DNA from 4 places in the Micromonospora sp. AMSO1212t genome. Region 3 is predicted to be linked to each of the others. Evidence: riboswitches for the same ligand, from Rfam matches in the RefSeq annotation. Region 3 holds a riboswitch; each other region holds the start of a gene.
What was found. Region 3 has a riboswitch for cyclic di-AMP ahead of F8279_RS19470 (hypothetical protein). Riboswitches for the same ligand answer to the same signal wherever they lie in the genome.

Region 1: linked by a shared signal. The riboswitch ahead of F8279_RS02355 (C39 family peptidase) and the one ahead of F8279_RS19470 (hypothetical protein) in region 3 are both predicted to bind cyclic di-AMP.
Region 2: linked by a shared signal. The riboswitch ahead of F8279_RS06190 (hypothetical protein) and the one ahead of F8279_RS19470 (hypothetical protein) in region 3 are both predicted to bind cyclic di-AMP.
Region 4: linked by a shared signal. The riboswitch ahead of F8279_RS22665 (NlpC/P60 family protein) and the one ahead of F8279_RS19470 (hypothetical protein) in region 3 are both predicted to bind cyclic di-AMP.

Annotation. Positions count from the first base shown of each region.
Region 1 covers NZ_WBKS01000004.1:104,422-111,981, forward strand. Annotated here, with positions in the region: gene F8279_RS02330 (ABC transporter permease) at 1-334, shown strand, start outside; gene F8279_RS02335 (ABC transporter ATP-binding protein) at 327-1,127, shown strand; gene F8279_RS02340 (bifunctional cytidylyltransferase/SDR family oxidoreductase) at 1,233-2,735, shown strand; gene F8279_RS02345 (CDP-glycerol glycerophosphotransferase family protein) at 2,755-4,431, shown strand; gene F8279_RS02350 (alpha/beta fold hydrolase) at 4,438-5,184, opposite strand; gene F8279_RS02355 (C39 family peptidase) at 5,346-6,197, opposite strand; cyclic di-AMP (ydaO/yuaA leader) riboswitch at 6,391-6,533, opposite strand; gene F8279_RS02360 (hypothetical protein) at 6,843-7,560, opposite strand, start outside.
Region 2 covers NZ_WBKS01000013.1:46,711-54,270, reverse strand. Annotated here, with positions in the region: gene F8279_RS06200 (helix-turn-helix domain-containing protein) at 1-106, opposite strand, end outside; gene F8279_RS06195 (carbonic anhydrase) at 273-926, shown strand; gene F8279_RS06190 (hypothetical protein) at 987-2,015, opposite strand; cyclic di-AMP (ydaO/yuaA leader) riboswitch at 2,019-2,150, opposite strand; gene F8279_RS06185 (YibE/F family protein) at 2,305-3,579, opposite strand; gene F8279_RS06180 (SHOCT domain-containing protein) at 3,743-3,952, opposite strand; gene F8279_RS06175 (metal-sensitive transcriptional regulator) at 4,078-4,377, opposite strand; gene F8279_RS06170 (heavy-metal-associated domain-containing protein) at 4,458-4,664, shown strand; gene F8279_RS06165 (hypothetical protein) at 4,701-5,672, shown strand; gene F8279_RS06160 (cation-translocating P-type ATPase) at 5,690-7,560, shown strand, end outside.
Region 3 covers NZ_WBKS01000079.1:10,534-18,093, reverse strand. Annotated here, with positions in the region: gene F8279_RS19500 (thioredoxin domain-containing protein) at 1-225, opposite strand, end outside; gene F8279_RS19495 (redoxin domain-containing protein) at 222-719, opposite strand; gene F8279_RS19490 (BON domain-containing protein) at 779-1,453, opposite strand; gene F8279_RS19485 (hypothetical protein) at 1,615-2,019, opposite strand; gene F8279_RS19480 (STAS domain-containing protein) at 2,440-2,799, shown strand; gene F8279_RS19475 (SRPBCC family protein) at 2,901-3,353, shown strand; gene F8279_RS19470 (hypothetical protein) at 3,377-4,459, opposite strand; cyclic di-AMP (ydaO/yuaA leader) riboswitch at 4,464-4,594, opposite strand; gene F8279_RS19465 (cation diffusion facilitator family transporter) at 4,738-5,652, opposite strand; gene F8279_RS19460 (AAA family ATPase) at 5,744-7,560, opposite strand, start outside.
Region 4 covers NZ_WBKS01000107.1:8,764-16,323, reverse strand. Annotated here, with positions in the region: gene F8279_RS22705 (GNAT family N-acetyltransferase) at 1-448, shown strand, start outside; gene F8279_RS22700 (dihydrofolate reductase family protein) at 427-1,038, opposite strand; gene F8279_RS22695 (hypothetical protein) at 1,194-1,928, shown strand; gene F8279_RS22690 (hypothetical protein) at 2,164-2,556, opposite strand; tRNA gene F8279_RS22685 (tRNA-Gly) at 2,674-2,747, opposite strand; gene F8279_RS22680 (zinc metalloprotease) at 3,017-4,009, shown strand; gene F8279_RS22675 (pyridoxamine 5'-phosphate oxidase family protein) at 4,079-4,624, opposite strand; gene dcd (dCTP deaminase) at 4,703-5,281, shown strand; gene F8279_RS22665 (NlpC/P60 family protein) at 5,331-6,365, opposite strand; cyclic di-AMP (ydaO/yuaA leader) riboswitch at 6,379-6,513, opposite strand; gene F8279_RS22660 (N-acetylmuramoyl-L-alanine amidase) at 6,751-7,560, shown strand, end outside.

The DNA of each region.
Region 1 (7,560 bases), on a different contig from region 3:
GAGCATGGTGATGGCCCGCCTCGGCTCCAAGGCCACCGACCTCAAGCAGGTCATGCCGTTCGTGATGCGCACCTGGCTGTACGCCTCGGGCGTGCTCTACCCGGTGGCGCTCATCCGCGAGCACCTGCCGAACTGGGCGGCGAACATCCTGGAGTGGAACCCCCCGCTGGTCTTCATCGAGCTGGCCCGCTACGCGCTGCTCGACTCGCACCAGCCCAACCTGATCAGCTCCCCGCTGAAGCTGTGGGCGATGGGCCTGTTCTGGGCGGTCGTGATGGGCATCGGCGGGTTCGTCTACTTCTGGCGCGGAGAGAAGGAGTACGGCCGTGGCTGAGCAGACCCTGCCGCTGAACGCCGGCCCGGTGACCGACTCGGGTCGCGTCCCCACAGTGGTGGTGGACGACGTGCACGTGATCTACCGGATCCACAAGGGCGCGAGCGGCGGCACCACCCCGGTCTCCGCGCTCAAGCGGATCGTCTCCCGCACCAAGGCGCCGAACATCCGCGAGGTGCACGCGGTCAAGGGCGTGAGCTTCACCGCGTACGAGGGTGAGGCGATCGGCCTGATCGGCAGCAACGGCTCCGGCAAGTCCACACTGCTGCGCGCCATCGCCGGGCTGCTCCCGCCGGCCCGCGGCGCCGTCTACACCCAGGGCCAGCCGTCGCTGCTCGGCGTGAACGCCGCGCTGCTCAACGACCTGTCCGGCGAGCGCAACGTGGTGCTCGGCTGCCTGGCCATGGGCATGCACCCGGACGAGGTCAAGAAGATCGCCCCGGAGATCATCGAGTTCTCCGGGATCAACGAGCGCGGTGACTTCGCCTCGCTGCCGATGCGCACCTACTCCTCCGGCATGGGCGCGCGGCTGCGCTTCGCGATCTCCTCGGCGAAGAAGCACGACGTGCTGCTCATCGACGAGGCGCTGGCCACCGGCGACCGCAAGTTCCGGGTCCGCAGCGAGCAGCGGGTCCGGGAACTGCGCGACAGTGCCGGCACGGTCTTCCTGGTCAGCCACTCGATCGGCTCGATCCGGGACACCTGCGAGCGGACCATCTGGCTGGAGAGCGGCGTCCTGAAGATGGACGGCCCCACCAAGGAGGTCTGCGACGCGTACGAGAACCAGAAGTAGCGCTTCTGGAGCGCACCGCACCGGGTTCCGCCCGGAGCGGTGCGCTCCCGCGTACGCGTTAAGGTTTTCGGATCCATCCCCTTTCACCCAGAGTGAGGTACGGCAATGACGCAGGACCACACCACCGCACCGGACGCCGCGCCGGCGAGCCCGGCACCCTGGCGCCCCGCGCGTACGGTGGCCGTGATCCTCGCCGGGGGGACCGGCACGCGCCTCGGGCTGGGCATCCCGAAGCAGCTCCTCAAGATCGCCGGTAAGCCGATCATCGAGCACACCCTCGCCGTCTTCGAGGCCGCGCCGGAGATCGACGAGATCATCGTGCTGATGGCCACCGGTCACGTCGACGACGCGCGGCGCATCGTCGCCGGCGCCGGCTTCCGCAAGGTCACCAAGGTGATCGAGGGTGGCGAGACCCGCAACGACACCACCCGGATCGCGCTCGACGCGGTCGGCGAGGGCGACGTCAACATCCTCTTCCACGACGCGGTCCGCCCGCTGGTCAGCGCCCGGATCGTGCGCGAGTGCGTGAACGCGCTCTGGACGTACTCGGCCGTGGACGTGGCCATCCCGTCCGCCGACACGATCGTCCAGGTGGACGCGGACGACTGCATCACCGACATCCCGGTCCGCTCCCGGCTGCGCCGCGGCCAGACCCCGCAGGCGTTCCGCTCCGGCACCATCCGCGAGGCGTACCGCCGCGCCGAGGGCGATCCCGACTTCGCCGCCACCGACGACTGCGGCGTGGTGCTGCGCTACCTGCCCGGCACGCCGATCAAGGTGATCGACGGCTCGGACGAGAACATCAAGGTCACTCACCCGGTCGACGTGCACCTGGCCGACAAGCTTTTCCAGCTCGCCGCCGCCCAGGCGCCCCGCCTGACCGACCACCGCAGCTACGCCGAGGAGCTGACCGGCCGGACCATCGTGGTCTTCGGCGGCAGCTACGGCATCGGCCACGACCTGGCCGAGCTGGCCCGCGGCTACGGCGCCCAGGTCTTCCCGTTCAGCCGCTCCACCACCGGCACGCACGTCGAGCGCGCCGAGGACGTGACCGCCGCGCTGAAGACCGCGTTCGAGGCGACCGGCCGAATCGACCACGTGGTGGTCACCGCCGGCATCCTGGAGAAGGGCGCGCTCGCCGAGATGGACTCGGAGACGATGGACCGTCTCCTGCACGTCAACTTCGTCGGCCCGGTCACCATCGCGCGCCAGTCCCTGCCGTACCTGCAGCAGACCAAGGGCCAGCTGCTGCTCTACACGTCCAGCTCGTACACCCGGGGCCGGGCCCGCTACGCGCTCTACTCGGCCACCAAGGCCGCGCTGGTCAACCTGACCCAGGCGCTCGCCGACGAGTGGGCCGAGTTCGGCGTACGGGTCAACTGCGTCAACCCGGAACGCACCGCCACCCCCATGCGGACGCGGGCGTTCGGCGAGGAGCCGGAGCACACGCTGCTCTCCTCCGAGGCGGTCGCGCAGGCGTCCCTAGACGTGCTGATCTCCGAACTGACCGGTCAGGTGGTCGACGTGCGCCGGTCCCCCGGCGAGCAGGTGGCCGCCGTACCGGCCCAGCCGGGCCCGCACCGGTCCGAGCTGTCCGCCGACGCCTGAACCCGACGGGACGTACCAGATGCGTGGTGACCTGGTCCGCAAGCTGCTCGCCCGGGTGCTGACCACCGGGCTGGCGGTGCTGGCCTTCCTCGTCGTGGCGCTCACCGGGGCGACCGGCTGGGGCCTGGCCCTGGCCGTCGCGGCGCTCGCCGCGACCGCCTGGGAGCGCCGGGTCCGGCCGTCCGCCGACGGTCTCGCCGAGACGGTGCTCGTCGCCGCCGGCATCCTCGTCGGCTACGCGCGGCGGCTCGACGACGGCTTCGACCCGGCGCTGGCCGCCACCGCGCTGGTCCTGCTCGGGCTGGTGCTGCTGGTCGGGCCGCTGCGGCAGGCCGGCGCGCTGGAGATCCGGGCGGCGAACCTTCCGGTCCGCACGTGGACACCGGTCGTCGCCGCCCGGCTCGGCGACGCGCTGCTGGTGCTGCTCGCCGTGGTGGCGCTCGCCGCCGCCCTGGCGCTGCCCGCCTGGACGGCGCTCGTCGCCGCGCTGCTCGTCGGCGCCGGCTGCGGGGCGGTCGCGCTGGACCTCGCCCGGCGCCGGTTCCGCCCGCCCGCCGGAGGTGGCCCGGTCGGCCGCGCGCTGCGCCGTCACCAGCCCGAGTTCGTGCTGCACTTCTCCGCCCCGCCCGGCTCCGAGTACCAGGTCACCATGTGGCTGCCGTACCTGGAGCGGATCGGCCGCCCGTTCGTGGTGGTGCTGCGCGAACCGGAGCTCCTGCCCGCGGTGGCCGCCGCCACCCGCGCCCCGGTCGTCCTCTGCCCCACGCTGAAGGCGCTCGACGAGGCGCTGGTGCCGAGCCTGCGGGTGGCGTTCTACGTCAACCACGGCGCGAAGAACGCCCACGTGATCCGGTTCAACCAGCTCACCCACGTGCAGCTGCACCACGGCGACAGCGACAAGGCCCCGAGCGCCAACCCGGTCTCGGCCATCTTCGACAAGATCTTCGTGGCCGGGCAGGCCGCGATCGACAGGTACGCCCGCGCCGGCGTGGAGATCCCCGCCGACAAGTTCGTCGTGGTCGGCCGCCCCCAGGTCGAGGCCATCGAGGTACGCCGGGAGCCGGTCACCGCACCGGCGCACCCCACGGTCCTCTACACCCCGACCTGGACCGGGCACCACGCCGACGCCAACTACTGCTCGCTGCCGGTGGCCGAGACGCTGATCCGCCGGCTGATCGACCGGGGCGCCGCGGTGGTCCTGCGCGCCCACCCGTACACCGGCAAGAACCCGGCCTCGGCCCGCCAGCTCGCCCGGCTCACCGAACTGCTCGCCGCCGACCGGGCGAAGACCGGCCGGCCGCACCTGTGGGGCGCCGCCGCGAGCCGCGAGCTGACGCTCACCGAGTGCGTCAACCGCGCCGACGCGCTGGTCTCCGACGTCTCCGGGGTCATCTCCGACTGGCTCTACTCCGGCAAGCCGTACGCGGTCACCGACACCGGCGCCGACGGCGAGCACTTCGTGGAGCGGTTCCCGCTCGCCGCGTCCGGCTACGTGCTGCGGCGCGACATGTCCAACGTGGACGTAGTGCTCACCGACCTGCTCGACGCCGACCCGAAGGCGGCACAGCGCTGGGCGGCGCGTACCCGTTACCTGGGCGACTTCCCGGCCGACGCCTACGCCGAGGCGTTCCTCACCGCCGCCCGCCGCGAACTGGAACCCGACTGGGCGGTCCCGGCGCCGCGCGCCGAGGTGTAGGCCCGCTCAGAGGTACGGGTCGAGCAGGGCGAGCACCGCCTCCGGATCCTCGACGTGCGCGTTGTGGCCCAGCCCCGGCAGCGTGGCCACCGGCACGCCCAGTTCCTTGAGCTGCGCGTCGGTCACCATCGGGTCCGTCTCGCCCCGGGCCAGCAGCACGGGCACATCGGTGGCGGCCAGCAGGGACGGCAGCCGGGGTTCCCCGACGGCGAACGCGGCCGGGTCCATCGCGAGCCGCCAGCGACCGTCCACCCGGCGCAACCCCGCCTCCACCACCGGGTGGTCCGGTGCGAACAGCCCGGCGAGCCCGGACACGCGCAGGTAGCGGCGGGCCGCCTCGTCGCGGGTGGCGAACCAGGTGACCGGCCGGGCGGCCAGCTCCTCCGACTTGGCCAGTTCGGCCGGGGACCAGACCGCCTTGATGCCGAGCCCGACCACCCCGTCAACCGGAAGCCCTCGCCGCCGGGCGGCCAGCGCCAGCGCCACCACCCCGCCGAGCGAGTGCCCGAGCAGCACCAGCCGGTCGTCGGGGCCGAGCCGGACCGGGCCGAGTCCGTCCACCACGCGCTGCGCCACGGCCTCGAACGAGTAGCCGTCGAGCGGCGGCGACCAGCCGTGTCCCGCCAGGTCGGGGGCGAGCCAGCGGCCGGGCCAGCGGCGTTCCAGCAGCGGCGCCCAGGGCAGCCACACCTCGCCGGTGGCACCCATGCCGTGCAGGAGAATCAGATGCCGCTTCCCCGTCGCGTCGCCCATTGGCGCAGTCTGCCACCGCCCGCACACGACACGCGAGACCGAACCCACCGAGCCGGCGCCCCACCAGCCCGTCGATCTTGCAGTTACGGCCCGCGGGATGCCCGGATTGCCCGTTGCAACGGGGCCACAACTACAAGATCAGCGGGGCGGGCGGGCGGGACTCAGGCGGAGTAGCCGCGCGTGGAGACCCAGTGTGCCAGGTCGATCGTGGTGACCCAGTACGAGGGCAGCGACGGGTCGGCCGAGTCGGCGATGCGTACGGCCCGGCCGTCGTTCTTGTAGCCGACCACCGCGACGTAGTGGCCGCCCGGGAACGAGTGCCAGCCGCCGTTGGTGTCGGTGGCGGTACCGGCGACGTTCGCGACGACCCCACGGCCGTTGTTGATCGCCTCGACCACGTCGGCCTGGAGCCGGTCCATCTGGGCCGGGGTGGCAGTGCCGGGAATCATGCGGGTCCGGTACGGGTTGCCCTTGACCTGCTGGTTGAGCACCCGGGTGGTGTCCTCGGCCGAGTTGGTGCCCATCTCGGTGGTGCCGAGAGGGCCGGCGAGCGCGTCCTGGCTGCGCTCGATGCCGGCGGCGCTGAGCGCGTTGCGCACGGCAGCCGGACCGCAGTAGAAGTAGTTGATCTGCGCCTGGTAGTCGTAGTCGAGCGACTTGCTCGACGGCGGCTTCGGCTTGGCCTTCGCCGTGGTGTCCGGGTCGGCCGCCTTCTTCGACGGGGAGGCGCTCGGCGACGCGCTGGGCGCGGCGGAGGCGCTGGGCGACGCCTGCGGCACGGCGATACGGGCCTCGCCGCGGCTGGCGGGCTGCTCGCCGAGGCGGGCGGCGCCGAGATCGGCGACCGCCGCGGTGTTCTCCTGGACCGGGGCGTCGTCACCGGCGGCGGCGACGGTGCCGGCACCGGCGGCCAGCACGAGCGCGGCGGCCGATCCGGCGATGATCTGGTACGGGCGTTCGGTGACGATCCGTCGCAGCTGACGCTTCAGGTGGTGCTTCACGAAATCCTCCACGGGGCGTGAGCGGCACACGCCGGCCCGGCACGCGGAGGAGCTCACACGTGCTGGCGGGGCCGGATGGCCGGGGGATCGGGAACGCCCGTGATGCCGGGCGCCCAGGGGGCGGTTGCCGGTCGCGCGTCAGGCGAGCGCGGGCACCGCGGTGCCGTGGAGGCGGGGGGACGATCGAGGGGTGGGCAAGAGGGGTAACTCCTTCCGTGGCCGCCGACCGGGTTAGCTGACGGATTCGGGCGGGAAGTACGCCCTACCGCGGGCCGTAGGCTCGCGGATTCACCCCGATGTTGCTCATGGGTCCCCGGTTCGTGGAACTCGATTAGGCGGGTCGGTGCGGCGTCGCCGTCGGCGATCGATTACCGCATCGGACGCGCCGACACTACCGGTGGGTATGTCCCATGCCAAGCGCTCCCACCTGCGTAAACGTGATCCGCGGTAACAGATTTCGGAACACCCGGTTACTGACTTCACTCAATGGGACAAGCAGTTTCGACGGCGCCCGACGGCGGAAACAGGACAGACGGCGAGCAGCCGACCGGCAATTGCGCGACTCGATGACCCGTTCTGTGCCCCGCGCCCGATTCGGTGACCCGGGTGACCGGGCTCACCATATTCCGGGTAACGATTCGGTCGAGACGAGGCGTGTCAGCCGACCCGGGCCGGGCGCCACCGCGCGTTCCGGACCGCAGCGGGCACCGGCAGGGCGCTCGTCGTCGCACTCCGGTACGGCAGAGCGGGCCGCAGGGCCATGGTTGCCGCGTACGCCTCGGCGGCGAGCGTCCGGGCGGCCTCGGCGGCCAGTTCCGCGTCCCGCCAGGCCGTCCGTTCCCGCGCGGCGGCGCGCTCCCATCCGGCCCGGCGCCCGTCCCTGACCGTGCGGGCCAGCACGATCTCCTGCTCGGCCGGGTGCCGGCGCGGATCCCACCCGTTGCGGTGCGCCAGCACGTCGGCGAGCTGACGGGCGGTCAGGTCGCCCCGCCAGTGCGCCGACATGGCGGCGTGGTGCAGCCAGCGCTCCCGGGCCGCGTACTCGCCCGGGGTGCGCGGGGTGCGCGGGGCGCCCAGCGCGGCGGCGCCGGCCAGGCGGCGGGCGGCGCTGTCCGCCTCGTCGTACGCGGTCCAGGCCCGGTCCGCCTCGTCCTGCGCGGCAATCCACTGCTCCCGGCGGCGACGGGCCGTCTGGGCGGCCCCGGCGGCGGCCACCGCCACCTCCTCGGCGTAGCGGACCAGATCGTCGCGGCGGACGGCGTCGGCGTCGGCCGGTTCGGGGGCGGCCTCCGGCTCGGGGTCGCGTTCCGGCCGGGCGACGAGCGCGGCGAGCAGGCCCAGGGCGAGCAGCAGCAGGAAGGACCAGATGGCGGCG
Region 2 (7,560 bases), on a different contig from region 3:
CGGTGGGGTTGCGCGCGATAGCCAGCAGCACATGGCCGTGGTTGGTGAGGAAGGTCCAGTTACGGCGGCTCCCGTCCTCAACTGGTGTGGTCGCCATGGTGGCCATGCTATGGCCACCGCCGCCCTCGGCCGAATCGGCGCGGGCCGAGGCGAGCGGCAACGGGAAAGTATGAAATGCGTATCACGAATCTTGACGGGCCCCGAGGTGCGTGTGACCGTGGGTCGCGAGGCCGTTAGGCCTGGTGGTTCCCCAGGTAGACGAGGTGAGGAACATGACGCCGAGCACCCCGGAGCAGGCACTGGCCGAACTGCGTGCCGGTAACCACCGGTTCGTCACCGGAGCCCCGCAGCATCCGAACCAGGACGCCGGGCACCGGACGGCGGTCGCCGACGGTCAGCATCCCTTCGCGGTGATCGTCGGCTGCTCCGACTCGCGGCTCGCCGCCGAGATCATCTTCGATCGCGGTCTCGGTGACCTCTTCGTGGTGCGTACGGCCGGGCACACCGCCGGGCCGGAGGTGCTCGGCAGCGTCGAGTACGCCGTCACCGTGCTCGGCACGCCGCTCGTGGTGGTGCTCGGGCACGACTCGTGCGGCGCGGTCCAGGCCGCCCGCGAGGGGTTCCGGACCGGCGCCGCCCTGGTCGGGCACCTGGGCGCGGTGGTGGACGCGGTCTCGCCCAGCCTGCTGCGCGCCTCCCGCCAGGGCGTCGACGACCTCGACGGCATCATCGACGTGCACATCGCGCAGACCGTCGAGACGCTGCTGGCCCGCTCCGCCGTGCTGGCCGAGCGGGTGGCGGCCGGGCGGTGCACGGTGGTGGGCATGTCGTACCGGCTCGCCGGCGGCGAGGTGCGGACCGTGGCGCAGGCCCCGGCTCCGCTGCCCGCTCCGGCGGCGCCCGCCGACCCGGCGCTGGCCGGCTGACCGGTAGGGAAGACGAAAAAGGGGGCCGCCCGAGGACGGCCCCCTTTCGCTGTGTCCCGGTCAGAGCAGCGACATGTGGACGTGGTCGGTGTGGTTCGACGGTCCGCTGTACGAACTCCAGCCGGTGGCCGGGAACCAGATCTGCCGGTTCCAGATGACGTAGTAGATGCCCAGCCGGTCGGCGTTGCGGATGAGGAAGGCGGCGACCTCGTTGCCGTACCGGCGGGTGTCGTTGTTGTGCCAGGGCGCGAAGCCGCTGTTCTGGAGCGACCAGTCGCACGCCTTGCCCTTGGGGTGCTCCCACGGCCCGCCGGACCGGTAGCAGCCCACGAAGCGCTTGAAGCCCGCGCGCCGGACCTCCTTGTACGCGTGCAGCGTGCGCGGGGTGACGCAGCCCGAGGTGGTCGGGTCGTCCTCGCTGCACGACTCGGCCTTCCATCCGCCGTCGGCGGTGCGGCCGGGGGCGATCTTGGCGACCGGTGAGGTGGCGGAGACCAGGCCGCCGGTGAAGCCGAGACCGCCGACGAGCTTCAGCGCGCGCTCGGCCTGCACCTTCTCGCGCTCCATCGCGTTCTTCTGCTTCTCCTGCTCGCGCACCTCGGCGTCGAGCGCGATCTTGGCCTGCTCGGCGCGGGTCTTGACCGCGTTGATGGCGGCCAGGCGCTGCGCGTTGAGGAGGTTCAGCTCGTCCAGGGCGTTGACCCGGCGGACGAACGAGTCGGGCGAGTTGCTCTCCAGCAGCATCGCCATGGCGCCCATCCGGCCGGTCCGGTAGGACTGGGCGGCGAGCTGGTTGACCTGAGGGCTGAGCGCTTCGAGTTCGGCCTGTGCCGTCTTCACCTCGGCCGCCAGCCGCCGCTGGCGGTCCTGCGACTTGGCGAGCTTCGCCTTGGCCTGGAGGAAGTTCCGGTTGGCGGCGTCGATCGCCTCGGTGATGAGTGGCGGTTCGCCGTCCTCCTCGTGTCCCGAGGGAGTGCCGGGGGCCGCCGCGGTGGGGGCCGCGGTCGCCGGGGTCGGCCCGGCCAGCACGGCCAGCGAGGCCAGCACGGCCACCACGGGTGTCAGCCAGCGGCGCAGGGGTGCCGTCACAGTGTTCCCTTCCGTCGGCCGCCGACCGGGTTAGCTGACGGGTTCGGGACGGAAGTGGCCCCTACCGCTGTTGCGGATTCACCCCATGTACCTGGTTCCCCGGCTCGCCCGCGGGCGATTGGGCGGCGGCACCGCTGGCGCCGGTGCGCGCCTTCGGCGGTGACCGGCAGCGAGGTTACCTGACAGCACTCCTGAGGATCTACGTCCGGAAGCCGACCAATAGCGAGATTTCGCCGTGGCGCACCGTGACCAGCGTCGCGTTTGAAATCGATGGTCACGCTGCGGAGTGTCACCATGCGGCCTCCGTACTCTTCCCGCCGCCGAGCGCCTCCAGCGCGTCGTCCCGTCCGGCCGGCGGTCGGGCCGCGGGCGCCGCCGGCTCCGCGCCGCGCGAGCGCCGTCCGGCGGTCGTCACGATCGCGGCCAGTCCGGTCGTCAGCGGTACGGCGGCGATCAGGCCGAGCGTGGCCACCGCGCTGCGGACGATCTCCTGGGCGAGGAACTCGCTCGTCAGGATCTCGCTCACCGGGCGGGAGTCCGCGACCAGTAGGAGCAGCAGCGGCAGCGAGGCACCCGCGTACGCCAGCACGATGGTGTTGACGGTGGACGCGATGTGGGCCCGGCCGACCCGGGTGGCCGCCCGGTAGAGCTGCCGCCGGGACAGCCCCGGGTTGGCGTGCGCCAGTTCGGTGACGGTGGCCGCCTGGGTGACTGTGACGTCGTCCAGCACGCCCAGCGAGCCGATGATGATGCCGGCCAGCAGCAGGCCGTGCAGGTCCACGTCGCCCTGGAACATGGACAGCGTGGTGGCGTCCTCGCTGCCGAATCCGGTCAGGTGGGTGGCGGACGTGGCGAGCAGGCCGAGCACGCCGGTGACCACCAGGCTGCCGAGCGTGCCGAGCACCGCCACCGACGTCTGCGCCGTGATCCCGTGGGTCAGGTAGAGCACCACGAACATGATCAACGCGGCGCCCACGATCGCCACCAGCAGCGGGGGCTGGCCGGCGCCGATGCCCGGCAGCACGAAGCCGAGCAGGATGGCGAAGCTGGCCACCAGGCCGCCGAGCGCGGCGAGCCCGCGCCAGCGGCCGAACGCCACGATCGCGGCGGCGAAGAGCACCATCAGCCAGATCAGCGGCGTACCGCGCTGGTGTTCGGCGATGTTGTAGGACTTCACCGCCGGATCGGCGGGGTCGGTCAGCTCGACCAGGACGACCTCGTCGCCGACCGCGACCCGGGGCGCGCCCGGCCCGGCCGGGATCGGCGTCTCGACCTGCCGGCCCGCGTCCGGGCCCTGCTCGGCGGTGACGGTCACCGTGCCGCAGGGCCCACCTCCACCGTCCGGGGCCTCCGGGGTCGGGGGGCAGGGCTCGGTGACCACCCGGGTCACGGTGCCGTGGTAGCGGGGGACGTCCGCACCGCCGACCGGCTCCCGGTCCTGCCGGGGCCAGAGCACCAGCGCCGCGATCACGGTGATCACGAACAGCGGCACCACCACGGCGACGAGCAGCCGTCGTACGCCCGGCGGCGTGGGTGGTGCGGGGTGGGTGTGGTCGGCACCCATGGCGTCTCTCCCAACGGTCGCGGCGACGCCTGGTCCGCCGGGCCGGTCTGGTCACCCGGCCGGCGCGGACGTGTCGTCCACGTCCGGGGCGTCGCCCGGCCATGGTAGGCAGCCCGGCCGGGCGCTCCCGGACACCGTGGCCGGTGACGCGCGCCCGCGCGGATCAGGCCAGGCCCGCCCGGCGTCGCCGGTACTCGTCCTCGTCGATCTCGCCGCGGGCGTACCGCTCGTCGAGGATGCGCCGGGCCGTCGTCGGGCCCAGGTACTGCGGGCCGGTCCACCGCACGGCCGCCCAGACGAGCCCCGCCAGCACCGCGAGCACCAGCAGGGACCAGATCCACATCCAGCCCATCATCGGGCTCTGCCACATCATCGGGCCGCCCTCCGTCCGTCACCGCGGGTCCGCCGGTCCGGCCTGCCCGCCACTTCGACGGTACGTCCGCCCGGTCGCGTCGGCGCGGGTCGATGTGCCCTGCTCCGAGGGTCGGAGGTCCCCGCTCAGCCGCGCTTCATCAGGCGGCCGACGGCGGCCATCATCTCGGTCGCCATCTCGTCGGCCCGGCCCTCGGCGGCGCCCTCGTGCATGCAGTGCCGGGCGTGGCCGTCGAGCAGGCCCAGGCCGACCTTGTCCAGCGCCGCCTGGATGGCCGAGATCTGGGTCAGCACGTCGATGCAGTAGCGGTCGTCCTCGACCATCTTCTCGATGCCACGGACCTGGCCCTCGATTCGGCGGAGCCGGGCGAGGAGTTGGTCCTTGCTGGCGGTGTAGCCCCGGGTCGGGCTGGACGGCGCGGTCATGAAACCGAGGATACCGTACCCCTCGGGGGTATGCTAACGTTCGAGACGTACCCCTAGGGGGTATCAGATCGGAGGGCGAGATGGAGACCACCTACCAGGTGAACGGCATGACCTGCGGGCACTGCGTCAACTCGGTGAGCACCGAGCTGAGCGCGCTACCGGGCGTCACCGACGTCCAGGTCGACCTGGCCGGCGGCCGGGTCACCGTCACCAGTCAGAACCCGCTGGACGCGAACGCGGTCCGCGCGGCGGTCGACGAGGCCGGCTACGACCTCGTCGGTACGTGACGGGTCCGACGGACCCGCAGAAACCGAGGAGACACCATGAACACGGCGACGAAGCTCAGCGGCTTCGCCCTCGGCCTCGTGGCGGTGTTCGGCGCGGCGTACGGGATCGGCAACCTGGCCGATCCCGTCGCCCCGGCCGCCGAGACCCGCCACGACGACAGCGACAGCGACCACGGGGCCGGCGACACCGGCCACGGTGACGAGAGCGGCGCCTCCGCGCACCTGCCCGGCGGGCTGCTCGTCTCCGAACGCGGCTACACGTTCCAGCCCGCCGCCGCCCCGGCCGGGCAGTTCGCCTTCCGGATCACCGGCCCGGACGGCGCTCCGGTCACCCGCTTCGAGGTGGCCCACGACAAGCGCATGCACCTGATCGTCGCCCGCCGGGACCTCTCCGGGTTCCGGCACGTCCACCCGGAGATGACCGGCGACGGCACCTGGCGGGTCGCCTCGCCGCTGCACGGCCCCGGCGTCTGGCGGGCCTTCGCCGACTTCACCCCGGAAGGCGCGGAGCCGCTGACCCTCGGCCTGGACGTCACGGTCCCCGGCGAGCTGGCCGCCCGGCCGCTGCCGACGCCGGTGACCAGCACCACAGTCGACGGCTACACGGTCACGCTGACCGGCACGCCGGAGCCGGGCCGCACCAGCCGGCTCACTCTCTCCGTCAGCCGCGACGGGCAGCCGGTCACCGACCTTCAGCCCTACCTCGGCGCGTACGGGCACCTGGTGGCGCTGCGGCAGGGCGACCTGGCGTACCTGCACGTGCACCCGGAGGGCATGCCCGGCGACGGGCGCACACCGGCCGGTCCGGCGGTCACGTTCGCCGCCGAGGTGCCCTCGGCCGGGGCGTACCGTCTGTACCTGGACTTCCGGCACGGCGACGCGGTGCACACCGCCGAGTTCACCGTCCTGGCCGGCGACCGGACCGCGCCGGTGCCCACCGCGCCGGCATCCACCACCGCACCGACCCCGGACGCCGGACACGGCACCCCGGGGCACGGGCACAGTTGAGCGCCGGAGGTGCCGCGATGACTGCCACGGGAAAGGCGCTGCCCACCGCGCCGAACCTGATCGAACTGGCCATCGGCGGGATGACCTGCGCGTCCTGCGCCGCCCGGATCGAGAAGAAGCTCAACCGGATGGACGGCGTCGAGGCGACCGTGAACTACGCCACCGAGAAGGCCACCGTCCGGTACGCCGACGACATCGCGCCGGCCGACCTGATCGCCACCGTCGAGAAGACCGGTTACACGGCAGTGGTGCCGCCGCCGCCCGAGCAGGCGGAGACGGCCCCGGCCGGGCAGCCGGTGGACGCGCTGCGCACCGCGCGTACCCGGCTCTGGGTCTCCGCCGTGCTCACCCTGCCGGTGATCGTGCTCGCCATGGTTCCGGCCTGGCAGTTCGACTACTGGCAGTGGGCCTCCCTCACCCTTGCCGCCCCGGTGGTGGTCTGGGGTGGGCTGCCGTTCCACCGCGCCGCGCTGGTCAACCTGCGGCACGGTGCGGCCACCATGGACACGCTCGTCTCGCTCGGCACGCTGGCCGCGTTCGGCTGGTCGCTCTGGGCGCTGTTCCTCGGCGACGCCGGCATGCCCGGGATGAAGCACCCGTTCAGCTTCGACATCACCCGCGGCGACGGCGCCGGCAACATCTACCTGGAGGCCGCCGCCGGGGTGACCGTGTTCATCCTGGCCGGGCGGTACTTCGAGGCCCGCTCCAAGCGCACCGCCGGGTCGGCGCTGCGCGCCCTGCTCGAACTCGGCGCCAAGGACGTGGCGGTGCTGCGCGGCGGGCAGGAGACCCGGATCCCGGTCGGCCGGCTCGCGGTCGACGACCGGTTCGTGGTCCGGCCCGGCGAGAAGGTCGCCACCGACGGCGTGGTCGAGGAGGGCACGTCGGCGGTCGACGCCAGCATGCTCACCGGCGAGTCGGTGCCGGTCGAGGTGGGTCCGGGCGACGCCGTGGTCGGCGCGACTGTGAACGCCGGCGGCCGGCTGGTGGTCCGTGCCACCCGGGTCGGCGGCGACACCCAGCTCGCCCAGATGGCGCGGCTGGTGGAGCAGGCGCAGACCGGCAAGGCGGCGGTGCAGCGGCTCGCCGACCGGATCTCCGGTGTCTTCGTGCCGATCGTGATCGCGCTGGCCGCCGCCACGCTCGGATGGTGGCTCGGCACCGGCTCCGGGCCGACCGCCGCGTTCACCGCCGCGGTGGCCGTACTGATCATCGCCTGCCCGTGCGCGCTCGGCCTGGCCACCCCGACCGCGCTGCTCGTCGGCACCGGGCGCGGTGCGCAGCTCGGTGTGCTGATCAAGGGACCGGAGGTGCTGGAGTCCACCCGCCGGGTCGACACCGTGGTGCTGGACAAGACCGGCACCGTCACCACCGGCCGGATGGCGCTGGCCGAGGTGCTGCCCGCCGACGGCGAGGACGCCGCCGAACTGCTCCGGGTGGCCGGCGCGCTGGAAGCCGCCTCCGAGCACCCGATCGCGCGGGCCGTCGCCGAAGCCGCGGCCGAGGCCGGGGCGCTGCCTCCGGTCGGTGAGTTCGCCAACGCCGAGGGGTTGGGCGTGACCGGCACCGTCGACGGCCGGACCGTGGTGGTCGGCCGGGCCCGGCTGCTGCGAGAGCGGGGTCTCTTCGTACCCGAGGAGGTCGCGCGGGCCGCGACCGGCGCGGAGGCGGCGGGCCGGACGGCGATCCTGGCCGGCTGGGACGGGCGGGCCCGGGGCGTGCTCGCGGTGGCCGACGCGGTGAAACCGACCAGTCGGGCGGCGGTCGCCCGGCTGCGTGAGCTGGGCCTGAAGCCGGTGCTGCTCACCGGTGACAACACCACTGTGGCGAAGGCGGTGGCGGCCGAGGTCGGCATCGACGAGGTGATCGCGGAAGTGCTGCCCGCCGA
Region 3 (7,560 bases):
CGGGTGGACGTTGGTGATCGGGAAGTGCCGGTACGCCAGGCGCACCGTGTCGGCCCGCTGGCGCAGCACCTCGGCCAGGTTCGGGTACGCGGCGCCGCAGAACCGGCACTGGAAGTCGCCGTACTCGACGATGGTGACCGGCGCGTCCACCGGTCCGCGGACGTGGTCGCGTTCGGTCACCGGGATCCGCAGTCGTGCGGTGGTGACCTGAAGGGGCGTGGTCATCCGGCACTCACCCGCCGATCCGAGTCCAGCCGTTCCAGCGCGTCGAGGATCCCGTCCACGCCCGGGTTCACCTCGGGCGGGGACAGGTGGCTCCAGGCCGCCCGGCCGTCCGGGCCGATCACCACGAGTGCCCGGTCCGACTGCCCGTGCGGCGCGTACGCGCCGTACCGCCGCGACACCTCACCCTTGGGTTCGAAGTCGGCGAGCAGCGGGAACCGGATGCCCCGGCTCTCGGCGAACGCCCGGTGCGAGTAGACGCTGTCCACCGAGATGCCGAGCAGTACCGCGTCGTACCGCTCCAGCTCGGGCAGGGCGGCCTGGTACAGGGTCATCTGCTCGCCGCAGACCGGTGACCAGTCCGCCGGGTAGAAGGCGAGCACCACGGGACGGCCCCGGAACTGCCCTGGGCCCACCTCGCGCCCGTCCGGCGCCGCCGGCAGCGTGAACCCGGGCGCGGCCTGCCCGGGTGTGATCAGCCCGTTCGGATCACTCATGCCTCCCACCATGGCCGCGACCCGGGTGAGGCGGGCTCACCCGGGCGGGGTGGTTCCGGTCAGCGCACGACGAGGTGGTTGTGCACCTCCCGGATGCCGGGGGCGTTCCACACCACCCGCTCGATCTCCTCGCGTTCGCCGGCCGAGTGGACCTGCCCGTCCAGCAGCACCGTGTCGCCGTGCACCCGCACGTCGACCTCCTCGGCCTCGGTGGCGCGGTTGCGGGCCAGCGCGTCCACGATCCGCTCGGCCAGGTCGCGGCCGTCGGCGTGCACCGCCGGGCGCACGGCGATCCCGTTGCTCACCCCGCGTACGCCGGTGAGCCGGGCGACCGACCGTTCGGCGGTCCGCCGCTGGTACTCCCACTCGACCTCGCCGTGCAGCGTGACCCAGCCGTCGGCCACAGTCACCTGCAACGCCTCGATCGGCACGAACGCGTCCCACTCCAGCGCCCGTACGGCCGCGACGGCGATCTCCGGGTCCTCCCGCCCGGCCGCGGTGTCGATCCGGACGGCGAGGTCGTTGGCGACCGCGCGGACCCGGGCGACCCGGTGCGCGGCCCGCTCGGCGGCCCACTTCTTGGCGTAGCTGTCCACCCGGCCGGTGAGCGTCACCACGCCTTCGGTGACGGTCACCCCGATCTCGTCCGGGCCGACCCGCGGCTCCCAGGTCAGCTCGTCGAGCACGGCGGACTGGATGTCCCGGTCGGTACGCGTGATCGTGTCGGTGGCCATCCGGCTCTCCCTCCCGTCGATCGCGGCGCGGGCACGTGGTCCCGCACCCGCGATCCTGCGCGTGTCCCGGGTGAGCCGCCCTCGTCCGGTCCGGGTGAAGCAGCACGACGGCCGCCCCCGGGAGTCCCGGGGAGCGGCCGTCGTCGTGTCGTACGGGTGGGTCAGCCGTCCAGGCCGGCCGGGGAGTTCGGCCGGTCCACGTCCACGAACTCGATCTCGTCCGCGGCGCGGTCCCGGCTGCCGGCGGCGCGCGCCGCGGTGCCGGCGGCCCAGCCGATCGCCGCGCCGGCGAGCGCCGCCGCGATCAGCAGCGTCCAGGGCAGCGCGGGCCGGCGGCCGGCGAGCGCGTCGAACGCGAGACCGGCCCGGCGGCGTGCCTCCTCGGCGGCGGAGCCGACCAGGTCGGTGGCGTCGTCGGCCAGGCCGGAGGAACTGCGGCGGGCGGTACGGGTGGCGTCGCGCACGCTGTCACCGGCGGAACCGGCGGCAGAGAGCAGGTGCTGCCACGCCTGGTCGGCGACCCGCTCGGCCTTGCCCCGGCGGTCCAGCAGGTTGGATCCGAACATCGTTCTACCTCCTCGGGTGCCGAAGGCCGGCGGCCACTTCGGACTCCGGTGTCCATCCGGCGGGTTCACTGTCTCGGGCAGTGCCCCACCGGCGCGCCCGGCAAACCATGCACCGTGTCACGGGCGGCCCGGGCGGCGAACGGGACGAACCACTCGAACGCGCCGGGACCGGTGCCGACGGGACGTGCGTGCGCCCGCTACCCTGGTCGGCGGATCGGCGGGACCGCCCGGTCGCACGGTTGGCCGCGACCCGCCATACAGGGGAAACTGGAACCCGGAGTTCCGGATTGGTACGCCCAGGTGTGCCCAGTTCGCGAATTGCTCATCCCGGGGGGTGGCGACCGGGCCGTTGGAGGAATACTCTCGGTCGCGGCCCGCGTACTGATGAGGCGCCCGTCATGGGCGAGTGGAGGTGCTCGCGTGAGCCTGTCGATCGTGAAGTCGGTGCGGCCGGGTGGTGTCGTCCAGATCTCGCCCCGTGGGGAGATCGACGTCGACACCGCGTACGAGGTGCGGGAAGCGGTCGCCGAAGTGCTCGCGAAGGGCCGACCCTCGCGGATCGAGCTGAACATGCGGCTCGTCACGTTCATCGACTCGGTCGGTATCAGCGCCATGGTCGCGGGCTTCCAGACCTGCGAGGTCAGCGGCGTCAAGCTCGTGGTCACCGAGCCGAGCCGGTTCGTGCACCGGCAGCTCTGGGTGACCGGCCTGCTCGGCCTGTTCGGCGCGCCCGAGCCGTGGTTCGCCGACGACACCCCCGAGGTGCTGCCCGGCGCCTGAGCGCCGTTCACACCCCCGGCGGCCAGGGGACCTTCTACCCGTTGCCAGTCCGGCGTCGGTACGGGACGATCGTCGCGACGCACGACGGCTAGGGGGCCCGCTTGCAGAGCAGCGACAGCTTCAGCTACACCGTGCAGGCCCGCTGCAGCCGGGCCGAAGCGGTGGCCCTGCTGGGTGACCTGAGTCGCCAGGGTGAGCTGCATCCGCTGATCGTCCGGGTCCGGAAGCTGCCGGCCCGGCCGGGCGCGCTGGCCAGCTACGCGATCACCGACCGGCTGCAACTCGGCCCGCTGCACTTCCCGGTCACGTACCAGGCGGACGTGCTGATCGCCGGCGAGGACGAGGTGGTCACCGTGGCGCGGCAGCAGCCCGCGACGACGGTACGCAACCACACCCGGCTGCGCGACGAGCCCGACGGCACGGTACGCATCGACGTGGAGATCACCCTCAGCGCGCCGGCGCCGCTGTTCGGGTACGCGTTCCGCCAGGCCCGGGCAGCTCACCTGGGCCTGGCGGCGCGTCTGGGAGCGACCCTGGAGGGCCGGCCGGCCTGATCCGGCCGGCCCTCAGGGCGCGCTCAGTACACCGACAGGTGCACGTGGTTGGTGTGGTCGCTGGACGGGTCGCCGTTGCCGCCGCTGTACGCCTTCCACCCGCTGCTGGGCAGCCAGATCTGCTTGAACCAGATCACGTAGAGCACGGCGAGCGGGTCGGCGTTGCGCACGAAGTACGCGGCCAGGTTGTTGCCGTACGTCCGGTCGCCGCCGGTGGCCACGCCGCCGAAGCCGCTCTTCTGCGCGGCGAAGTCGCAGGCTCGCCCCTTCGGGTGCTCACCCGAGCCGCTGGGCCGGTGGCACGAGACGTACCGGGTGAAGCCCGCCGCCTTGGCCTGTTGCAGCGCGTGCAGCGTGCGCGGCGTGATGCAGCCGTTCGCCGGGGTCGGGTCGTTGACGCTGCACGACTCCGACGGCCAGGAGCCGTCCGAGTTGCGCGGCGCGGGCTTCGCGTTCTTGCTGGAGGTGCCCTGGACGCTGCCGCCGCTGCTGCTGCTGCTGCTGCTGCGCGAGGCACGGTCGTTGGCGACCTCCAGGGCGCGCTCGGCCTGCTCCTTGCGCTTGCCCATCACCGCCACCTGCTTGCGCTGCTCGCGGATCTCGCCGTCGAGCTGGGCGCGGGTGCGGGTGGCCTCGTCCCGGGTGGTGATCAGGTCGCGCAGCGTACGGTCCTCGTGCGCGGCGACCTGCTCCAGCGCGGCGGCCCGGTCCATGAAGCCCTCCGGGCTGCTGCTGCCGAGCAGCGCCCCGGCGGTGCCCAGGCGGCCGTTGCGGTACGCCACAGCGGCGATCTCGCCGACCTTGGCGTCCCGGACGGCCAGCTCGGCGCCGACCGTCTTGAGTTGTTCGTTGAGTTGCTTCTGGCGGCTCACCGACCGGTTCAGCGCGGCCTTCGCCTCCAGCCAGCCCTTGCTGGCCGCGTCGAGCTGTGCGCGCAGTTCGGGGGTGCCGCCCTCGTCGTCGCCGGGCGCGGCGGCGAGCAGGCCGGTCGCCGGCGCCGCCGAGGCGGGGGAGACCGGAACGGTCGCGACGCCGAGGGTCAGCGTCGCGACGAGCAGGGCCGCCAACCGGGCGGCCGTCCGTCGTACAGGTGCCACTGGGGGCATTCACACGTCCTTCCGTCAACGCCGACCGGGTTAGCTGACGGGTTCGGGACGGAAGATCCCTACCGCTGACGCGGATGCACCCCACGTACGTGGTTCCCCGGCTCGTCCCTGCGGACGATTAGGCGACGGCCGCCCCACCGGGGCCGGTGGCGCCCGCGGGTGCGGCCGCGACCGAGACTACCGGCGCTGCCCGGGCACGGCTCCGTGGAGTAGTGCCACTAGGCGGGGCAAAACCGGCATAAGACTACAATAGCCACAGTGATTTAAGTGTGTCCTAATCACCACTCGGTCTGTCCGCACACTCCGGCCGACGCTCCGGGTTCGACCTGCAACGTGGCGTGATCGATGGAGAAGTCCTCGTGCAGGGCCGCCCGCGCGGCGGCCAGGACCCCGGCCGGGTCCACGCCCGGGTCGGTGGTCAGGTGCGCCGAGGCCACCTCCATGCCGGAGGTGAGCGTCCAGACGTGCAGGTCGTGCACCTCGGCCACGCCGGGCACGGCGGCCAGCCGGTCGTGCACGGCGGTCACCTGGAGGTGTTCCGGCGCGGCCTGCACCAGGATGCGCAGCGCGGCCCGGCCGAGCCGCCAGGTGCGCGGCAGGATGAACAGGCCGATGCCGACGGCGACGAGCGGGTCCGCCCACCACCAGTCGGTCACCGTGATGACCAGCGCGGCGGCGATCACGCCGAGCGAGCCGAGCAGGTCGCCGAGCACCTCCAGGTACGCCCCGCGCAGGTTGATGCTCTCCTTCGACCCGGCGCGCAGCAGCGCGAACGCCACGATGTTGGCGAGCAGGCCGAGCACCGCCACCACGAGCATCGGGCCGGCCAGCACCTCCGGCGGCTCGCCGAAGCGGCGTACCGCCTCGACCAGGACGTAGATCGCGACGGCGCCGAGCAGCACGGCGTTGGCGAGGGCGGCGAGCACCTCCAGCCGGTAGAGCCCGAACGTGCGCTGCGGGTCGGTGCCGGCGCGCCGGGTGGCGGTGATCGCCGCGAGGGCCATGCCGATGCCGAGGACGTCGGTGAACATGTGCCCGGCGTCGGAGAGCAGCGCCAGCGAGCCGGTCGTGAAGGCGGCCACCGCCTCGACCACCATCAGGGCGGCGAGCAGCGCGAACGCGGCCCAGAGGCGGCCGCGGTGGCGGTGTGCCGCGTTGGCCACCGCGCCGCTGTGGTCATGACCTGCGCCCACGCCAACACCCTCCCTGCCGCGTACCGGCCCGGCCCAATGTATGTTCACATCGCTATGTATGCAAGTGAACGGCGGGTGGCGGCGGGGCCACTCACCCCACCGGGTCGAGCGTGGTGAGACGCTGGGTCGCCCGGGACAGCGCCACGTAGAGCGTGCGCACGCCCGAGCCGGGGTCGGCCCGGATCTCGCCCGGCGCCACCAGCACCACGCCGTCGTACTCCATGCCCTTGGCCTCGAGGCTGGTGACGACCTGGAGCCGGCCCGCGCCGAGCGCGCCCAGCCAGCCGGCCACCTCGTCCCGGCGCGGCACCGGCGTGATCACACCGACCGTGCCCTCCACCTGCGCGAGCAGCGCCTCGGCCGCCTCGACGGTGGCCGCCGGCAGGTCGGCGGCGGGCAGCGTGCGCTCGACCGGCGGCACACCGGTGGACCGCACCGCGTCGGGCAGCGGCAGGTCCGGGTAGAGCCGGCGGATCTCCGCCGCCGCCACCGCGAAGATCTCCGCCGAGTTGCGGTAGTTGGTGGTCAGCTCGTAGCGATGCCGCTTGCGGCGGCCCAGCGCCTGGTCACGGGCCCGGTCCAGCTCCTGCGGATCGCCGGTCCAGGCGGTCTGCGCCGGGTCGCCGACCACGGTCCAGGACGCCAGCCGCCCGCGCCGGCCGATCATCCGCCACTGCATCGGCGACACGTCCTGCGACTCGTCCACCACCACGTGCGCGTAGTCGCGGTAGTCGGTCGGACGCTCCCGTGCCGCCGCGCGGGCGGCGCGCTGCCGGTCGGCGTACGTGCTCAGCTCGCGCACGCCACCCGCGAGCTGGTACGGGTCGCGCTTGGGCCGGGCCCGCTGCACCGGCTTGCCGAGCAGCGCGTCCAGCTCGTCCAGCAGCGCGATGTCGGCCACCGTCAGCCCTTCGCTCGCGAGGCTCCGGTACGCGTCGCTGAGCAGCCGGACCTCCGCCGAGGAGAGGATCCCCCCGGCGTAGCGGCGCAGCCGGTCCGGGCGGGCCAGCCAGTCCAGCACGTGCCGCGGGTGCAGCCGGGGCCACCACGCCTTGAGGAACTCGCGGAACTCCGGCCGCTCGATGATCTCGTCCTCGAACGCGGGCTGCTCCGGCAGCCGGCCCACCCGCAGCGTGCGGGCCTGCGCGTAGAGCGCGGCGAGCACCGCGTCGAACGCCGCCCGGCGTACCTCGTTGCGGCGCGCGCCCCGGGTCAGCGTCCGGTCCCGGATCGCGTCCAGCGCGGGGCGTTCCAGACGCAGCAGCTCGCCCCGGTAGAGCAGGCGCAGCTCGGCCGGGGAGTCCGGCACCGCGTCGCGTACCGCGCGTTCCAGCACCCGGCGCATCCGCAGCGACCCCTTCACCGCCGCCACGTCCGGCGGGTCGGTCCGGGACGCGGACAGGCCCGGGAACAGCGAGCCGAGCGAGCGCAGCGTGGCGGTCTCCTCGCCCAGCGAGGGCAGCACCGAGGCGATGTACTCGACGAACACGCCGGACGGGCCGACCACCAGGATGCCGCCGCCGGCGTACCGGGCCCGGTCGGAGTAGAGCAGGTACGCGGCCCGGTGCAGCGCCACCGCCGTCTTGCCGGTGCCCGGGCCGCCGGAGACGATCGTGACGCCGTTGCCGGGGGAGCGGATCGCCTCGTCCTGCTCGCGCTGGATGGTGGCGACGATGTCCCGCATGCCCCGGCCGGTGGCCCGCGACAGCGTGGCCAGCAGCGCCCCGTCACCGACCACCGCCATGTCCGGCGGCGCGGCCTCCGGGTCCAGCAGGTCGTCCTCGATCCGGGTGACCTTCTCCGAGGCGGACTGGATCGTGCGCCGGCGCACCACGCCGCGCGGCTCGGCGGGCGTGGCCTGGTAGAACGCGGCGGCGGCGGGTGCCCGCCAGTCCACCACCAGCGTCT
Region 4 (7,560 bases), on a different contig from region 3:
CTTCGCCCGGTACGTCCCCGACCGGGGCGACGACTACTTCACCGGGTACGCCGCCCGGCACGCGGCCCTGCTGGACGAGCAGGAACGCGGCACCTGCCACTTCCACGTGCTGGTCGGCGACCACGGCACCGTGCTCGGGCGGTTCAACCTGGTCGACGTGGCCGGCGGCAGCGCCGAGCTGGGCTACCGGGTGGCCGAGCGCGCCGCCGGGCGCGGGCTCGCCGGTGAAGGCGTACGGCGCGTCTGCGAACTGGCCCGTACCGAGTACGGGCTACGCCGGCTGGTCGCCTCGGCGGCGCTGGCGAACCCGGCCTCACTGGCGGTGCTCCGGCGTGCCGGTTTCGTGCTCGACGGCGGGGTGTCCGACTGCGAGGTGGATCTGGACGGGGAGCCCGGCCTGCGGCACGCGCTCGACCTCCGTGCGCCCTACGCGGCCGCGTCCCCGTAGGTGGGCGCGCCGGCCGGCTCGTACGTCAGTTGCAGCGTGCCGTGGGCGTGGTTGACCGACTCGGTGAGCCGCAGCGCACTCGGCACCGTCCCCTCGCCGAACAGCCGCTTCCCGGTGCCGAGCACGACCGGGTACAGCCACAGGTTGAGCCGGTCGACCAGGCCGAGGCGCAGCAGCGACTGCACCAGGTCGAGGCTGCCGATCACGTGGACCTCGTCGTGGCGGGCCTTCATCTCGGTTACGCGCTCGGCCAGGTCGCCGCTTACCAGCGACGAGTTCTCCCAGGCCAGCGGTTCGGCGAGCGTACGGCTGGCCACGTACTTGGGCACGCCGTTGAGCAGGCCGGTGAAGGGGATGTCCGCGGGCGCCTCGGGCCAGTAGCCGGCAAAGATGTCGTACGTCTTGCGGCCCAGCAGGAGCGCGTCCATGCTGCTCGCCTGCTGGAACATCACCGCGCCGGACTTGTCGTCGAGCAGCGGCATCTGCCAGCCGCCGTGGCTGAAGCCGCCCTCGCGGTCCTCGTCGGGTTCGCCGGGAGCCTGCGCCACGCCGTCGAGGGTCAGGAACTCGGTCACGATCAACTTGCCCATGGGTCTGCTCCTCCGGTTTCTGCTCGTCCCCCGTCAGACCCGTCAACGACCCGCAACTCATCGCCGACTCCGAGGGACCAGCGACCTGAGACTGCCCGTAAGATCATTCTCTTCGGCAGGCGTACGCCTCCGGAGTCCTCGAAGGCGGATTCGCCATGATCCCCGATCGGACTGAGATAAGCAGCCTCCTGGACGAGGCGCTGGCGGGTGTGGCCGTCGCGTTCCAGGGCATGACGGCCCACGAGCAGGAGTCCAACTGCGAGTGCCACTGGGGCAGCGCGGAGGAGTTGGCACTGCTGAAGACGCCGGACGTGCCGCTCGACGATGACCTGCTCGGCCGGACATACGGCACCGCGGACTGGCACTATCCCGGCCCGCTGCTGCGCCGGATCCTGCCGCAGCTGACCCAGCACCTCGTGGCGGGCGATGCAATTTCCCGGACCGGAGCGCCTGGCCTTGGATACTTCTTCGCCACCGCCCGCTGGCAGGAGTGGCCCGCCGGACAGCAGGACGCCCTGCGGGAGTTTCTGAACGCCTGGTGGCTGCATGTACTGGTCGAGCCCGACGCGAAGGTGTCCGCCCATGACGGCCTCTCCTTCCTCGCCGAGGCGACCATCAAGTTCAACCCGTGGCTGGCAGCCTGGGCAGAGGCTCTGGTCGACGAGGTGACCCGCCGGCGGCTGGTCGAGGCCGTGGATGAGTGGATGTACGACCTGCGGGGCAACGCGCTCCCGTGGCCGAGTTGGCACGACGTCGACACGTGGGTTCCCGCCCTGCAACTGTTTGTCGTCCGACACGCGCCCGGCGCACTGCGGGAGCACAACGCATCGGTCGAACTGCTCGACGACGTCCGCCGGCTCGGCCTGTCCGATCCCGAGCGGTGGGCCTGACAGCCCTCGCGGTGACGCGTCGGATACTCGGCCTGAACGCGCACGGCGCATTGTGTCATCCGATGTTCCGGGCACGGCCAGCGCAAGAAGCGGTAGCGACGACTGAGGCCCCAGCCAGGAAACCTGTCCTGAGCTGGGCGTCCGGCCTCGCCGGCCTGCGTCTCGCCCATGAGCCGCTTCTCCCGATGCTCACCGCCCCAGTCAGCGGCGTCAGCAGCCCTACCTCGTCCGAGCGTCAGGCACGAACCGGCGGCTCGCCGAATCTGGCACCACGGACGACGGAATCGGTCTCGACTTCCTGGACCGTCCAGACGTGACCGACGAAGTCGTCCACCGCGACACCACCGCGTCCGAGCAGCGTCCGGATCGCTGCCACTGCCTCCTGCCGCCGCGACAACCGGTAGTTCACCTGGACCGCCCACGCCGGCCGCTCGCCGACCGCGCACTCCAACTCCGCCACCATCTCAGGCTCCCAGTCGAGGTACAGGTCACGGTGTTCCTCCACCAGCCAGAGGAAGACCGAGCCCGGCGCGACCCACTGATCAGGCTGGGTCTCACCGAGGGAACCCAGGAGCCGCAACACGTCCGCCCTGGACACGGCCGGGAAGACGAACGCATTCTCACTCACGCGCAGAACCATAGGCGCCCCGGCAAGAAGCCGCGGCCATCGGCCGGTGCAGGCTGGTGACCCGTGGAACATCGAAGGCCCTGACCGGGACTGTTGTCCTGATCAGGGCCTTCACGCTGGAGCGGGTGACGGGAATCGAACCCGCACTGTCAGCTTGGGAAGCTGATGTTCTGCCATTGAACTACACCCGCAGGCGGCACCACTCTACCCGAAGGTCACCACCCCCGTGCATCCAGGTGCCCGCGCCACTTCGGCGAGGTGGCTGCATCGGCGGGCGGTTGACCCCGCCACCTCCCCGAGCTGGAGTGGATCAAGCACTCAAGCGAGGCCGGTCGGCGCGAAGTTGCACGTCGGCAACATATGGGCGTTCTCAAATCTGTCGATGAGATGTAACGTCTGCCCCACGTTTCCGAACCGGCGTGACACACCCCCTGCCACGCCGTCAGAAAGAGGTGGGCCCATGGGACTCCGTCCCAACCTGCTGACCCGGCGTACCGCCGGTGTCGCGACGTCGACCCTCGCGCTGCTGCTCAGCACCGCCGCCGTCGGCGTCGTCCCCGCTGCTTCGGCCTTCTCGGCCGCCCCGGCCGGCGTCTGCGCCGAGCCGGCTGACGCCCACGCCGACGAGCACGCGAACGCTCGCGTCGCGAAGGGTGGCAACGCCAAGCTCGACCCGAACCACCTGACCGCCAAGCAGGTCCGTGACCGTGAGGCCGACCTCGCCGCGGCGCAGCGCGAGCGGGCCAACTTCCGGACCGGCGCCGTCGCGCCGCTGGCCACCGTGACGATCCCGGTCGTCGTGCACGTCATCCAGGAGAACAGCACCCGGGCCGGCGGCAACATCACCGACTCGATGATCAACCAGCAGATCACCGTGCTGAACCAGTCGTACGCGGGCTCGACCGGCGGCGCCGCCACCGCGTTCGGATTCCAGCTCACGAAGATCAACCGGGTGACCAACCCGTCGTGGTACCCGATCGTGCAGGGCTCCTCCGCCGAGCGCTCGATGAAGACCTCGCTGCGTCAGGGCGGCAAGAACACGCTGAACATCTACCTCGGCGAGCTGAGCGACAGCCTGCTGGGCTGGGCCACGTTCCCGAAGCGGACGCTGGACAAGATGGACGGCGTGGTCGTGCTGAACGAGTCGCTGCCCGGCGGCACCGCGACCAATTACAACCAGGGTGACACCGGCACCCACGAGGTCGGCCACTGGCTGAACCTCTACCACACCTTCCAGGGCGGCTGCTCCGGCTCGGGCGACAGCGTCTCCGACACCCCGGCCGAGGCGTCCCCGGCGTACCAGTGCCCGACCGGGCGGGACACCTGCTCGACCGCGGGCAAGGACCCGATCACCAACTTCATGGACTACACGTACGACTCCTGCATGTACCAGTTCACCGCCGGCCAGGCGAGCCGCATGCTCACCGCGTGGAACGCCTACCGCGCGGCCTGACCCTCGCACCACGTACCGGTGCCGGCCCTGTCCTCGGACGGGGCCGGCACCGTTTCGTCTCCGGCCGGGTCAGGCGGCCGGGCGGCGGGTGTCGAAGCCGTGCCGGCCGCGCCGTGCCTCTGCGGCCACCGGCTCCCGCCGGGCCGGTTCGGCCCCGCGCGGGTCGAGCCAGACCCGCACCTGCGGCGGGGCGGCGCCGGGCTGGGCCACCGGGTCGCGCCGGGTCAGCATCGCCGCCTCGACCGTGAACTCGAACAGCCGCCAGTCGCCCTGCGGCGACGCGCGGCCGATCCGGGCAAGCCGGGCCACGGTGGCCGGGTCGGTCACCGGCCGGGCGCGGCCCGCGACGTACGCCTCGTCGTCGCTCTCCTCCGGCGGGAACGAGTGCAGCGCGTAGCGGCCGTCGCGTTCGAGGTCGCGGCGTTTCGGCGAGTCGATGACGAAGCACCAGAGGCCGTCGGCGGTGAACACCGGGGAGACCGGATGGACCCGGGGGCCGCCGTCGGCGCGGACCGTGGCGAGGTAGCCGAAGCCCGGCCCGTACTGCTGCATCAGGAGGCGGATCTCGTCGGCGAGGCGGGGCTCGTCGGCGGCGAAGTCGGACCAGGAAGCCATGTGGACACTCTATCGAACACATGTACGAAGATGTAGTGCGACACGCAGGTCACCCGTACCGGTCGCTATGGTGTTCCGATGCTGCTCTCCGACCGCGACCTGGTCTCCGAAATCAAGGCCGGCACGCTCGCGCTGGAGCCCTTCGAGCCCACTCTGGTGCAGCCGTCGAGCATCGACGTACGCCTGGACCGGCTGTTCCGGGTCTTCAACAACCACCTCTACACGCACATCGACCCGTCGATCCAGCAGGACGACCTGACCTCGATGGTGGAGGTGCCGGAGGGGCAGCCGTTCGTGCTGCACCCGGGCGAGTTCGTGCTCGCCTCCACGCTTGAGGTGATCTCGCTGGGTGACCAGCTCGCCGGCCGGCTGGAGGGCAAGTCGAGCCTGGGGCGGCTGGGTCTGCTGACCCACTCGACGGCCGGCTTCATCGACCCGGGGTTCTCCGGCCACGTCACGCTGGAGCTGTCGAACGTGGCGAACCTGCCGATCACGCTCTGGCCGGGCATGAAGATCGGCCAGCTCTGCATCTTCCGGCTCTCCTCGCCGGCCGAGCACCCGTACGGCTCGGCCGTCTACGGCTCCCGTTACCAGGGGCAGCGCGGCCCGACGCCGAGCCGGTCCTGGCAGAGCTGGCGCACCTGGCCGACCCGCTGACGCCGCGCCCGGGGCACCGCCGTCACCGGCGGAGCCCCGGACCACGACCTCAGCCGGGACGGCCGTAGCTGTTGATGTCGCCGTCGTCGACCCGCTTCATCGTGATGGGCTTGCCGGACTGGGAGGCGTGCACCACCCAGCCGTCGCCCACGTACATCGCCACGTGGTGCAGGTCGCTGTAGTAGAAGACCAGGTCACCGGCGCGCAGCTCGGCGCGGCTGACCCGCTTCGTCACGCCGTGCTGCTGGCGCGCGCTGTGCGGCAGCGAGACGCCGCCCTTGGCCCACGCGGCCATGGTGAGGCCCGAGCAGTCGAAGTGGTCCGGTCCGGCCGCGCCCCAGACGTAGATCTTGCCGATCTGGGCGCAGGCGAACTTGACCGCCGCCCCGGCCGGGCCGCCGGGGTAGCCGGCCGGGCACGGCGCCGGGCGCAGCGGGCCGCCGCCACCCTTGCCGTACACCTTGAGCCGCAGCTTCTCCAGCTTGGCGATCTCGGCGTCGATCTGCTTCTTCTTCGCCGCGAGCTGGGCCTCGGTACGCGCCAGACCGGCGATCATCTCGTCCAGCGGCTTCTTCTTCGCCGCCAGCTCGTCGCGCAGCGCGGCGACGGAGCGCACCTGCTCGTGCTGGCGGTGCGCGAAGCGGTCGAGCAGTTCCAGGCCGTTGACCAGATCGCCGGGTGAGCGGCTGCCGAGCAGCGCGTTGACTGTGGAGAGGTTGTCGCCCTTGTAGGCGTCGGCGGCGAGCCCGCCGACCTGGCCGAGCGCGGCGTCCACCCGGGCCTGGAGGGGTGCGATCTGCCGGCCGAGCGCGTCGGCCTGCTTGCGCCGCGCGGCGAGCTGCCCGCGTACGGCGTTGACCTGTTCGATGACCGGTTCGAGCTTGTTCCAGTCGCGGTCGATCTGGGCCTCGATCTCGGCGACCGAGGGTTCGGCGTGTGCCGCCGTGGTGCCGCCGGTCAGGACGACGGCGGTGCCGACCAGGGCGGCGAGGGCGGTGGTGAAGCGGGACCAGCGGGTACGCGGCACAGCCGTGGACCGGTCGACCGACCGGTTCGACGACGGCCGCTGGGCATGGAGTGCCACCGGGCGTCCGTACTCCTTCTTCCGTACCGCCTACCGGGTTAGCTGACGGATTCGGGCGGGAAGGGAGCCGCCCTACCGCATCGCTGCGGATTCACCCCAGGTACCTGGTTCCCCGGCTCGCCCGAAGGCGACTCGGCGGTGTCGGACCGTCACCGACCGGGTTGGACGGTGAGACGTGCGGCCGACGATTCACCAGAGTAGGGACCACCGTTATCGATCCGCAACTTCCAGCGCCGTGACACTCCGTACGCGATGAGGTGCCGCACCCGCGCGGAGGTGAAATTTTCTTTCAGGGCTGATTACCCACTGGAAAGGTATTGACCCTCACGGGTGTGCGGAGTGAGGGTGGAAACGCAGTGACCCCCATCCCTGTCCAGGAGGTTCGATGCACCTCTCCGCCCCGCCGTCTGGCAGACGGATACTGCTCGCCGCCGCCGTGGCCACGGCCACCGCGCTGGCGACGACCGGCCCGGTGACCGCCGCGCCGGACACGTCCGCGCCCGCGAGCGACCGGCAACAACAATACGCCGCCGCAGCAGCCGAGTACGGCGTACCGCAGAACGTGCTGCTCGGTGTCTCCTATCTGGAGTCCCGCTGGGACACGCACACCGGGCAGCCCAGCACCAGCGGCGGCTACGGCCCGATGCACCTGACCGACGCCGCGCACATCCTCGCCGTGCCGGGCAGCGCCCACGTCGACGAGGACGAGGACCCGCGCGGCGACGACGCCCGCCCGCTCAAGCTCGATCCGGCCACGGCCGCCGCACCGAAGCGGGAGACCCCGCTGCCGCCCGCCTCGCTCCAGACGCTCGACGCCGCCGCCGCGCTGACCGGGCTCGACGCGGGGACGCTGCGCACCGACCCGGCCGCGAACATCCGCGGTGGCGCGGCGCTGCTGGCGTCGTACCAGAAGGCTCTGGGTGGGCCGGTCGGTGCCGGCACCGACCCGGCGGCCTGGTACGCCGCGGTGGCCCAGTACTCCGGCGCGGACACCTCGGACGCGGCAGCGGCTTTCGCCGACGAGGTGTACGACCAGCTCGGCCAGGGCGCCAGCCGGACCACCGACGACGGCCAGCGGGTCACGCTCGCCGCCACCGCCGCGCAGCCGGACCGGTCCCGCCTGGCCCGGCTCGGCCTGCGCAACGCCGAGCGGCCGGACGGGCTGGAGTGCCCGGTGCGGCTGGCCTGCGAGTGG